DNA from 3 places in the Paraburkholderia sp. SIMBA_027 genome. Region 3 is predicted to be linked to each of the others. Evidence: riboswitches for the same ligand, from Rfam matches in the RefSeq annotation. Region 3 holds a riboswitch; each other region holds the start of a gene.
The links. Region 3 has a riboswitch for cobalamin ahead of cobG (precorrin-3B synthase). Riboswitches for the same ligand answer to the same signal wherever they lie in the genome.
Positions count from the first base shown of each region.

Region 1: it holds a riboswitch for cobalamin, as region 3 does, so the genes downstream of both, SB764_RS09865 (TonB-dependent receptor domain-containing protein) here and cobG (precorrin-3B synthase) in region 3, are expected to answer to the same signal.
Region 2: it holds a riboswitch for cobalamin, as region 3 does, so the genes downstream of both, SB764_RS08330 (HoxN/HupN/NixA family nickel/cobalt transporter) here and cobG (precorrin-3B synthase) in region 3, are expected to answer to the same signal.

Region 1 covers NZ_JAWRWY010000004.1:408,623-411,881, reverse strand. The annotation lists gene SB764_RS09875 (CoA-acylating methylmalonate-semialdehyde dehydrogenase) at 1-303, opposite strand, end outside; gene SB764_RS09870 (LysR family transcriptional regulator) at 512-1,453, shown strand; cobalamin riboswitch at 1,535-1,732, shown strand; gene SB764_RS09865 (TonB-dependent receptor domain-containing protein) at 1,823-3,259, shown strand, end outside.
Region 2 covers NZ_JAWRWY010000004.1:62,306-65,564, reverse strand. The annotation lists gene SB764_RS08335 (amino acid permease) at 1-863, shown strand, start outside; gene SB764_RS08330 (HoxN/HupN/NixA family nickel/cobalt transporter) at 940-1,998, opposite strand; cobalamin riboswitch at 2,088-2,285, opposite strand; gene SB764_RS08325 (LysR substrate-binding domain-containing protein) at 2,392-3,259, opposite strand, start outside.
Region 3 covers NZ_JAWRWY010000018.1:140,092-143,350, reverse strand. The annotation lists gene SB764_RS30000 (cobalt-precorrin-6A reductase) at 1-184, opposite strand, end outside; gene cbiE (precorrin-6y C5,15-methyltransferase (decarboxylating) subunit CbiE) at 181-1,413, opposite strand; cobalamin riboswitch at 1,476-1,670, shown strand; gene cobG (precorrin-3B synthase) at 1,767-3,155, shown strand; gene SB764_RS29985 (precorrin-8X methylmutase) at 3,155-3,259, shown strand, end outside.

The sequences.
Region 1 (3,259 bases), on a different contig from region 3:
GAACACCTTGCCGTGCTCGGCGGTGATGATCGCCGCGAGTTCGTCCTTGTGGCGGTTCATCAGTTCGAGAAAGCGCAGCATGACGCGCGCGCGGCGGATCGGCGGCGTGTCGCGCCAGGCCGGGAACGCGGCTTTCGCGCTCGCCACGGCGGCGTCGACGTCGGCGACTTCGCCCAGCACCAGACGGCGCGCGGCGGCGCCGGTCGCCGGATTGAAGACGGATTGCGTGCGGTCGCCCGCGCCGCGTTCGCGCTTGCCGCCGATGTAGTTGACTACGTCCGCGGAATCGGTAAAGGGCTGCATGTCATCTCCTCGAAGTTGGGTATCGATTGAGCATCGGTTGATCGTCACTATGACGGCCAGTGTACGGAGGCGGCAGGCGTCTGCACAGCCACGCAGGCTGAATTGATTGTTTTCCAGCGTGAACAATCGCCATGCGCAGCGCTGAAAGATACGCGGGCGCGGTGCTATCATCGGCGCATCTTTGAGGATTCGGGGCAGGAGTCATTTCGTGGATACGCAGAACGTCGAAGCGCTCTGGACCCATTTGCACTGGCTGAACGTGCTGGCGGCGCAGGGCAGTTATACGGCGGCCGCTGCGCGGCTCGGCGTGAGCAAAGCCGCGATGAGCCAGCGGATCGCCGAACTGGAACGCGTGGCGGGCGTCGCGCTGGTGCAGCGCACCACGCGCAGCGTGCGCTTCACGGAAGCGGGGCGGCGGCTCGTGGAGGACACGCGCGCGCAGTTCGAGCGCATCGCCACGAGTTTCGCGAGCGTGCGCGAAATGGCCGACGTCGCGCGCGGCACGGTGCGCGTGACCGCGCCCGTGGCCTTCGCGCGTCAGCAACTGGTGCCGCGGCTTGCGCAGTTCGCGCGGGCGAATCCCGAGGTGCGCGTGCAGCTCGAATTGTCCGACCGGCTTACGTCGATCGCGAGCGAGGGTTTCGATCTCGCGATCCGCCACAGCGCGCAGGTGCCGGAAACGCATGTGGCGTTCAAGCTCTGCGACACGCGTTCGGTGATCGTCGCCACGCGCGCGTATCTGAAGCTGCGCGGCACGCCGCAAACGCCCGCCGATCTTGCGCAGCACGACTGTCTTTACTATCCGCGCACGCTCGGGTCGGGCGCGTGGTCGTTCGAAAAAGCCGGGCGGCGCGCCGAGCAGTCGCGCGTGAACGTGACCGTGAACGGGCCGGTGTCGGCCAATAACAGCGAGGCGCTGCGCGACGCCGCGCTCGAAAATCTGGGCATTGCGCTGCTGCCCGATTTCAGCGCGCAGGCCGCGTTGCAGGCGGGCAAGCTCGTCGTGCTGCTGCCGGCGTGGCGGCCGGTGGGGGCGTTCGCGTCGCAGTTGCACGTGGTGCGGCCCTATGGCGCGCATGTGCCGCGCGCGGTGACGCTGTTCGCCGATTTTCTGCGTCAGACCTTCAGGCAGGGCTTTCCGCTCGAATGAGCGATGCGGGCGGCGAGTCGCATCTGACGTTTTTTCGCATCGCCCGGCGCGCCGGAGGTTGACGCGCGGAACGCGCCGCCTTTACGCTCGCGCGCTGATGGTTCCCGGCGACGGGATCAAAAGGGAACGCAGTAACGGCGCGCGCGCCGGAAGTCTGCGGCTGTCCCCGCAACTGTGAGCGGCGAGTCCATGCCAGCGAGGGCCACTGGGAAACCGGGAAGGCCGGCATCGGGCGACGACCCGCGAGCCAGGAGACCTGCCATCGACCGAGGTCCAAGCAGCCGCAAAGGGCGGGGTGTCCCGATGCGCGCGCGCCGCCCGCGCGGCCGCCCGTTGCAAGGACAGTTCGACCTCTGGATCTGTCTGCTCATGAAGTATCGTCAATTCGCTTCCACCGTTCTCGCGTCCGCCGTCGCGGCCTGCGCCTGGCAAGGCGCTTATGCGCAAACGTCGCCGCAAAGTGCTGAAGAAAGCGCTGAACCAACCCAGGCCGACGCCACGTTGCCGAACATTCTCGTGGTTGGCGACACGCAGCATCTGCCGCAATCGTTCGATCAGCGTTACGCCAGCACGCAGGTGCTCACGCGCGCCGATCTCGACCGGCTCGACCCGATCGACCCGAGCATCACGCAGGCGCTCGCCACGCTGCCGGGCGTCAGCGTTTCGCAGAGCGGCGGTCCCGGCGCGACGGCGTCGGTCAGCATTCGCGGCTCGGCGGCCAATCAGGTGGCCGTGTTCATCGACGGCATCCGCGTGGGCTCGGCGACCACGGGCACGGCCGCGTGGGCCGATCTGCCGACCTCGGCGTTCGATCGCGTGGAAGTGATTTCCGGCCCGGCGGCGGCGTCGTTCGGCGCGGATGCGGTGGGCGGCGTCGTGCAGCTCTTCACGCGCCACGCCTCGAATCAGCCGAACCAAACCACGGTGTCATTCGGCGGCGGCTCGAACAAGACCTTCGACACGCAGCTGCGCACCTCGGGCACCGTGCCGTCGAGCGGGCCGCTCGCGGCGCTCGGCGGACTCACGTATTCGCTCGGTCTGCACGACTACAACACCGCGGGCATCGACGCGACCAAGCCGTGGGCCTACGGTCACGAGGACGGCCGCAATCCGTATCACGCGCAGGACGTGGACGCGCGTCTTGGCTACGCGCGCGAGAACTGGTCGATCTCGACCTTCGCGCTCTATCACCGCTCGGATCTCTCGTACGACAACGCGGGCTACGCGGATCGCCAGCGCGATCATCAGCTCACGACCGGCGTGGCGTTTCATCTCGACATCACGCCGACCACGCAGTTCGACCAGTCGTTCGGCTATGCGTACGACCGCCAGTTCCTCTACGCGAACGACCCCGGCATGCCGACCGACGAAATCGATTCGACGCGCCTGAGCACGTCGACGTCGATCACGCATCAGGAAACCGGTCACACGCTGTTCGGTCACGCGCTCTCGGGCGAGACCAAGCTCGCGTACGACTTCACGCGCGAGCAGGCGTATCTTCCCGTCGATGTGCCGGACGGCCTGCCCGCGCGCAACGATTCCGCCGTCTCGCTGCATCAGTCGGCGACGCTCGGCGACTGGACGCTGTTCCTCGCCGGGCGCCACGAGATCGTACAGGGGCAAAGCGTGAACACGGGCAACGCGGCGCTCGCGTGGGCGATCACGCCGGTCTATACCGCGCGCGTGTCGTACGGCAACGCGTTCCGTCTGCCGACCTTCAACGACCTCTACTATCCGGGCTACGCGAATCCGAATCTGCAACCCGAGCGCAGCGACACGGTGGAAGTGGCGCTCGACGCGGCGACG
Region 2 (3,259 bases), on a different contig from region 3:
TGTTTATCGGCTGCGGGATTGCGGCGATCGCGGGGCTGATGCCGTCCGTCCACCTCACGCCGTGGCACACGCTGACCGGTCATGGCGGATTCATGCCGCGCGGCATGGCGCCGATCGTCGGTGCGTTGCTGACGACGATGTTCACGTTCCTCGGCACTGAAGTGGTGACGATCGCTGCGGCGGAATCGGAAAATCCCGCGCGGGAAATCGGCCGCGCGATTACCTCGGTGGTCTGGCGCATTTCGCTGTTCTATATCGGCTCGGTGCTCGTCATCATTTGCACGGTGCCCTGGAACGACGCCGATCTGACGGGTCTGGGCGCGTATCAGGCCGTGCTGCGCAGCTTCCATATTCCGTACGCGCGACTCATTACCGACGGCCTCATTCTGGTCGCGGTCGGCAGCTGCCTGAACTCAGCGCTGTATACGGCATCGCGCATGATGTATTCGCTCGGCCGGCGCGAGCAGGCGCCGCGCTTCGTCACGCGCACGACCGCGAGCGGCGTGCCGGCGCGCGCCGTGATGGCGTCGAGCCTCGTGGCGTTCGTGGCGTGCGGGGCGAATTATCTTGCGCCGAAATATGTCTTCGACGCCTTGCTCTCGACGACCGGCGCGATCGCGCTGCTGGTCTACCTCGTGATTGCCGTGAGCCAGTTGCGTCTGCGCCAGCAACTCGTGTCCGCCGGGCCGTTGAAGGTGCGGATGTGGCTGCACCCCTTCCTGGGCGTGCTGGTCGTTGCGCTGATCTGCGGCGCCTTCGTGGTGATGGTGCTCAGCGAAGATCACCGCGGCGAAGTGATCGCCACGTTGGGGTGTTGCGTGGCGCTCGCGGCGGTGGGTTATCTGCGTCAGCGGCGCGCTTGAACCACGACGTCCTCGCCCGTTTGCGTGCGCGGGCGAGGACGCCGAATGTGTCTTGCGATGTCGCGTGATTGCGCGTTCAACGATCGGATTGCAGCGCCGGCAGTTCGTCGTAGCGTTTCAGGCGGTAAATGAGGAACGAAATCACCCACGCAAAAATAAACACGCCGATGATGACGAAGCCGAGGTTGTTGAAATTGTCGTTGAGGCTGCCGATCACGTTCCAGAAGCCGCCCTTGAGGTCGAAGTGATCGGCGAGCAGACCGAGTGTTTCGATACCGCCGATGAGCACCGCGACCGCGACGGAAACGAGCGTGATCGTGAGGTTGTAATAGAGCTTGCGGATGGGGCGCACGAAGGCCCAGTCGTAGGCGCCGAGCATCAGGATGCCGTCGGTCGTATCGACGAGCGACATGCCCGCCGCGAACAGCACCGGAAACACGAGCACCACGCCCATCGACACGCCTTGCGCCGCCTGGCTCGCGGAAATGCCCAGCAGGCTCACTTCGGTCGCGGTGTCGAAACCGAGCCCGAACAGAAAGCCGAGCGGCAGCATCCACAGCGGTCGAGACACGAGGCGAAACAGCGGGCGGAACAGGCGCGAAAGCAGGCCGCGGCTGTTCAACAGCAGATCGAGGTCGTCGTTGTCGTAGCGCTCGCCGCGCCGGACCTTGCCGAACGCGCGCCACACGCCGCGCAGAATGACGATGTTCATCGCGGCGATCAGAAACAGAAACAGCGCGGAGACGCTCGTCGAAATGACCCCGCCGATATCCTTCCACGCCTCGAAGCGGCTTTCGAGCGCCGCCGCCGTCGCCGCGACGGCAATCGCCACGAGCAGCACCACGGCCGAGTGACCGAGCGCGAAAAAGAAACCTACGGAAACCGGACGCCGGCCGTCCTGCATCAGCTTGCGGGTGACGTTGTCGATGGCGGCGATATGGTCGGCGTCGACGGCATGACGCAAGCCGAAACCATAGGCGAGCAGGCCGGTGCCGAGCAGCAGCGGCTGCGCGTGAAAGGCGATGAACGCCCAGATCCACGCGCCGATATTGAAGACCGCGAGCACGGCGTAAATGCTGGCGACGCGACGGCGAAGGGTTCCCGGCGCAGCGGCCGGTTCGAGAGCGATGGACATGTGACAGATCCTGAGGTCGGGGCTGTCCTGCAACGAAGCACCGCGCGAAGCGGTGGTTTGCGCATTGGGACACCCCGCCCGTTGCGGCTGCATGGACCTCGGTCGATGGCAGGTCTCCTGGCTTGCGGGTCACGGTTCTCATGCCCGCCTTCCCGGTTTCCCAGTGGCGCCGAATGGCACGAACTCGCCGCTTACAGTTGCGGGGGCAGCCGCAGACTCGACGCAATGCGTCGTCACTGCGTTCCCTTTTGATCCCGTCGCCGGGAACCATCAGCCCGCAAGCGTAATGGGCGGACGGCCCAGACGTCAATTGCACACGAGAAAAAAGCCTGGATTCGATGGCGAGGTATTCGATGGCGTGCGCTTGCGCTTGCGGTTGCCATTGCCGGTACGTCAGGCTTCGCGCCCGGCCCTGTCGATCATCCATTGCCCGAAGGCCACGACGGCTTCATCGCGCGCGCGATCGGCGTTCATTACCAGCGTGTAGTCGGGTGCGCGCCATCCCGGCGCGGCAATCGGGCAGACGAGCCGCCCGGCGGCGATGTCCCGAGCAATCAGCGGCAGCGACGCGAGCGCGACGCCCAGGCCTTCTACCGCGCTCGCCAGCTGGAGATAGGTGTGGTCGAGTTCGATTTCACGGTGCGGCTGTAGATCAGCGGCGCCCGCCTCGCGCAGCCAGCTCGCCCATGCGGACCGCGTGGTGCTCGAATGCAGCAACGTGTGGTGGCGCAGGTCCGCCGCTTCCCGAATCGGATGCCGATGCAGAAGCGCCGGGCTGCACGCGGGTAGCCGCACGTCGGCCATCAGCGCACGGGAGATCACACCGTCGCCGGTTTCCGGCCCCGCGCGCACGCCGATATCGAACGCGTGGCCGATGTAGCGCAATTTGCGCGAGGTCGTCGACAGCCGCAGATCGATCTCGGGATAGCGGCTGCGGAAATCTTCCAGACGCGGCAGCAGCCATCCCAGTGCGAAACTGGGCTGCACATTCACGCGCACGATGCCCGACACGCGAACCGGCACATCATGGCGGCGCAAGCGGCTTGCCGCCGTGGCGAGCCGCTCGAATGTGCTGCTCACGTCGCCGAGCAGCGCGGCGCCTTCGTCGGTCAGGACCACGCCGCGCGCACGCCGCTCGAACAGCGGCACGCCGAACCAGTCCTCCAGCAGACGGATCTGCTTGCCGACCGCCCAGTGCGTGACGTGCAGGCTCGCCGCCGCCGCGGTCAGGCTGCCGTGCTGCGCGACCGCCTCGAAATAG
Region 3 (3,259 bases):
CGAGATAGCGCGCGAGTCCTGGCGCGCCGCCGAAGCCGCCCACGCGCACGGCGCACGCGAGATCGGCGGGCACGCGGCCCAGACCCGCGAGGCTGTACACATGCTCGGGCGCGAGCGTGCGCGCGATGCGCAGCGCGTCGCCGGTGCCGCCGAGCAACAGGAGACGAGGCGCGCGCGCGCTCATGGCTTGCGCACGTCGTAGAGCGTGACGGGCAGCGCCTGGCGCCAGGTATCGAAACGCCCGAGCGGTTCCGCCTCGCCGATGCCGATGCGCGTGAGCGTGCCGCCGTGCTGCGCGCGCCACGCGACGAGCGCCGCCTCGCTCTGCACGGTCACCGCGTTGGCGACCAGCCGCCCGCCCGGCGCGAGCCGTTCCCAGCAGGCGTCGAGCACGCCCGGCACCGTCACGCCGCCGCCGATAAACACGGCGTCCGGCGCGGCGAGGCCCGCGAGCGCATCGGGCGCGCGGCCCGCCACCAGTTGCAGCGCGGGCACGCCCAGCGCGTTACGGTTGTGCTCGATGAAGCGCTGACGCTGCGCGTTCGCTTCGATCGCGATCGCGCGGCAAGCGGGATGCGCGCGCATCCATTCGATGCCGATCGAGCCGCTGCCCGCGCCCACGTCCCAGAGCAGCGCGCCCGGCGTCGGCGCGAGGCGCGCGAGCGTGAGCGCGCGCACATCGCGCTTGGTGAGCTGGCCGTCGTGCTGGAAGGCGTCGTCGGGCAGGCCGGGTGTGAGCGTCCAGGCATCGGCACGCCGGGCGTCGTCGGCCTCGCATTCGAACGCGACCAGATTGAGCGCGGCGCATTCGTCCACTTGCCACGCATCGGCGCGGCCTTCGATGCGACGTTCGAGCGCACCGCCCAGATGCTCGAACACGCTCAGGCGCGTCGCGCCGAAACCCTGCGCGGCGAGCAGCGCCGCGAGCGCGGCGGGCGTGCGGCCGTCGGCGCTCAGCGCAAGCACGCGTGAGCGCGCGAACAGATGGCGGCGCAGCGCGTCGAGCGGACGGCCGACGAGCGACACCGCCGCCACGTCCTGCAAGGCCCAGCCGAGCCGCGCCGCCGCTAGCGACAGCGACGACGGCGCGGGCAGCACCGCCATTTCATCGATCGGCACATGACGCGCGAGCGTCGCGCCCACGCCGAAGCACATCGGATCGCCGCTCGCGAGCACGCATACGCGCGACTGCGATTGCGACGATTCGCGCAGCGCCAGCAGCGGCGCGACGCTGAACGGCTGCGGCCAGGCCTCGCGGCGCGCCCCCACGCGCGCGGGCAGCATCGCGAGATGACGCTCGCCGCCCGTCACGACATCCGCCTCGAACAGCGCGCGCCGCGCGGCGCGTCCGAGTCCCGCGTATCCGTCGTCGCCTATGCCGATCACCGTCAGCCACGCCCGCCTGCCCTGCATCCGATCTCCGTTCCGGGTTGCGCGCGCGCCGTTTCGTCTCGCGGAGCACGCTGGAAAACGGGCATAATACCGCTTCCGCCGGCGCCGGACGGGCCTGAAAACCTCGACGGCATAAAAGGGAACACAGCAAAACTGTGGCCGCCCCCGCGACTGTGAGCAGCGAGACCGCATCCACCCGAGCCACTGGTTTTACCGGGAAGGCCGATGCGGCCGCCGACCTGCGAGCCAGGAGACCTGCCGGCCGAACGACTGTTCGTGCGAGCCCATGCCGGGCGGGGTGTACCGGCGGCCATCGTCCCGCCAGCGCACCGCGCCGGGGCGCTCCGACTCGCGCGACGCAACCACGGTGTCCCTTGAATTACGATTCGCAGCCCGCTTCGTCCCCTGCCACGCTTGCCGAGGCGCGCCGCTCGGCGTGTCCGGGGCTCGTGCGCGTCGTCGCGGCGCGTGACGGCGGACTGTGCCGCATCCGTCTGCCCGGCGGCGTGCTGAGCGCCGCCCAGGCGCGCGCCATCGCGCACGCGGCGCGCACTGATGCCGACGGCACGCTCGAACTGACCAACCGCGCCAACGTGCAGATTCGCGGCGTCCGCGCGGGCCAGGAAGCGGCGCTCACGGCCGCGCTGATCGCCGGCGGCCTCGGCCCCGCGAACGGCGTGCAGACGCCCGCGAATCTGTGCGCCGCCGACGAGTTGCGCAATCTGATGCTGAGCCCGCTCGCGGGCCTCGATCCGCACGCGCTGTTCGACACCACGACGCTCGCCGCGCCGCTCGTCGCGATGCTGCAAAACGAGCCGCGCTTCGCCGCGCTGTCGCCGAAATTCGCCCTGCTGATCGACGGCGGCGAGTCACTCGCGGCGCTCGATCATCCGCACGATATCTGGCTCGCGGCCACGCGCGAAGGCGACGCAACGCGTTTCGCGTTCGGTCTCGCCGGTTGTCCGGACGACGGCGCGACCGGCTCCATCGCCGCCACGCACGTTCAGGCGCTGATCCGCGCGCTGCTGCATGCGTTTCTCGATCTCGCCGCGCCCGATCAATTGCGCATGCGCGACGTGATCGCCTCGCACGGCGCCGCTGCATTGCTCGACGCCGCGCAACGTCATGCCGATTTCGCGATCCCGACGCCACAGCCCGCCGCCGATCACCACGCGCCCGCGAACTGGCAGCGCCCGCGCGTCGATCTCACGCGACGCCTGGGCGCGCACGCGCTGCACGCGAACGGCGACGGCTACGTCGGCGCGCAACCGCCGCTCGCGCGCCTCGACGCCGCCACGCTCGACGCGCTCGCCGACCTCGCCGAACGCCACGGCGACGCCACGCTGCGCATCACGCCGTGGCAAGGCGCGCTCGTGCCGCACGTCGCGCGCGCGGCGCTGATGCCCGTGCTCGACGCCCTGCGCGCGCTCGGCCTGAGCGTCGACGCCGCCGATCCGCTCGCGCGCACGATCGCCTGCACGGGCTCGGCGGGTTGCGCGAAAAGCCGCGCCGACACCAAGGCCGACGCGCTGCGCCTCGCGCCGCATCTGCCGCCGCACGTGCAGGCGCACCTGAGCGGCTGCGAGCGCTCCTGCGCCGCCGCGCACCGCGCGCCGTTCACGCTGCTGGCCGCCGCGCCGGCGCATTACGACCTTTACGAGCGCGACGCGAGCGCAGCCGGTTTCGGCCGCCTCGTCGCGCGCCACCTGACCCTCGACGCCGCCGCGCACACCATCGCGCAGCGCGCCCCGGAGCCTTTTTGATGTCTGATTACATCCGCGACGGCCAGGCGATCTATCGCGAATCGTTCGCGACGATCCGCGCCGAAGCCGATCTCGCGCACATTCCCGCCGACCTCGAAAAACTC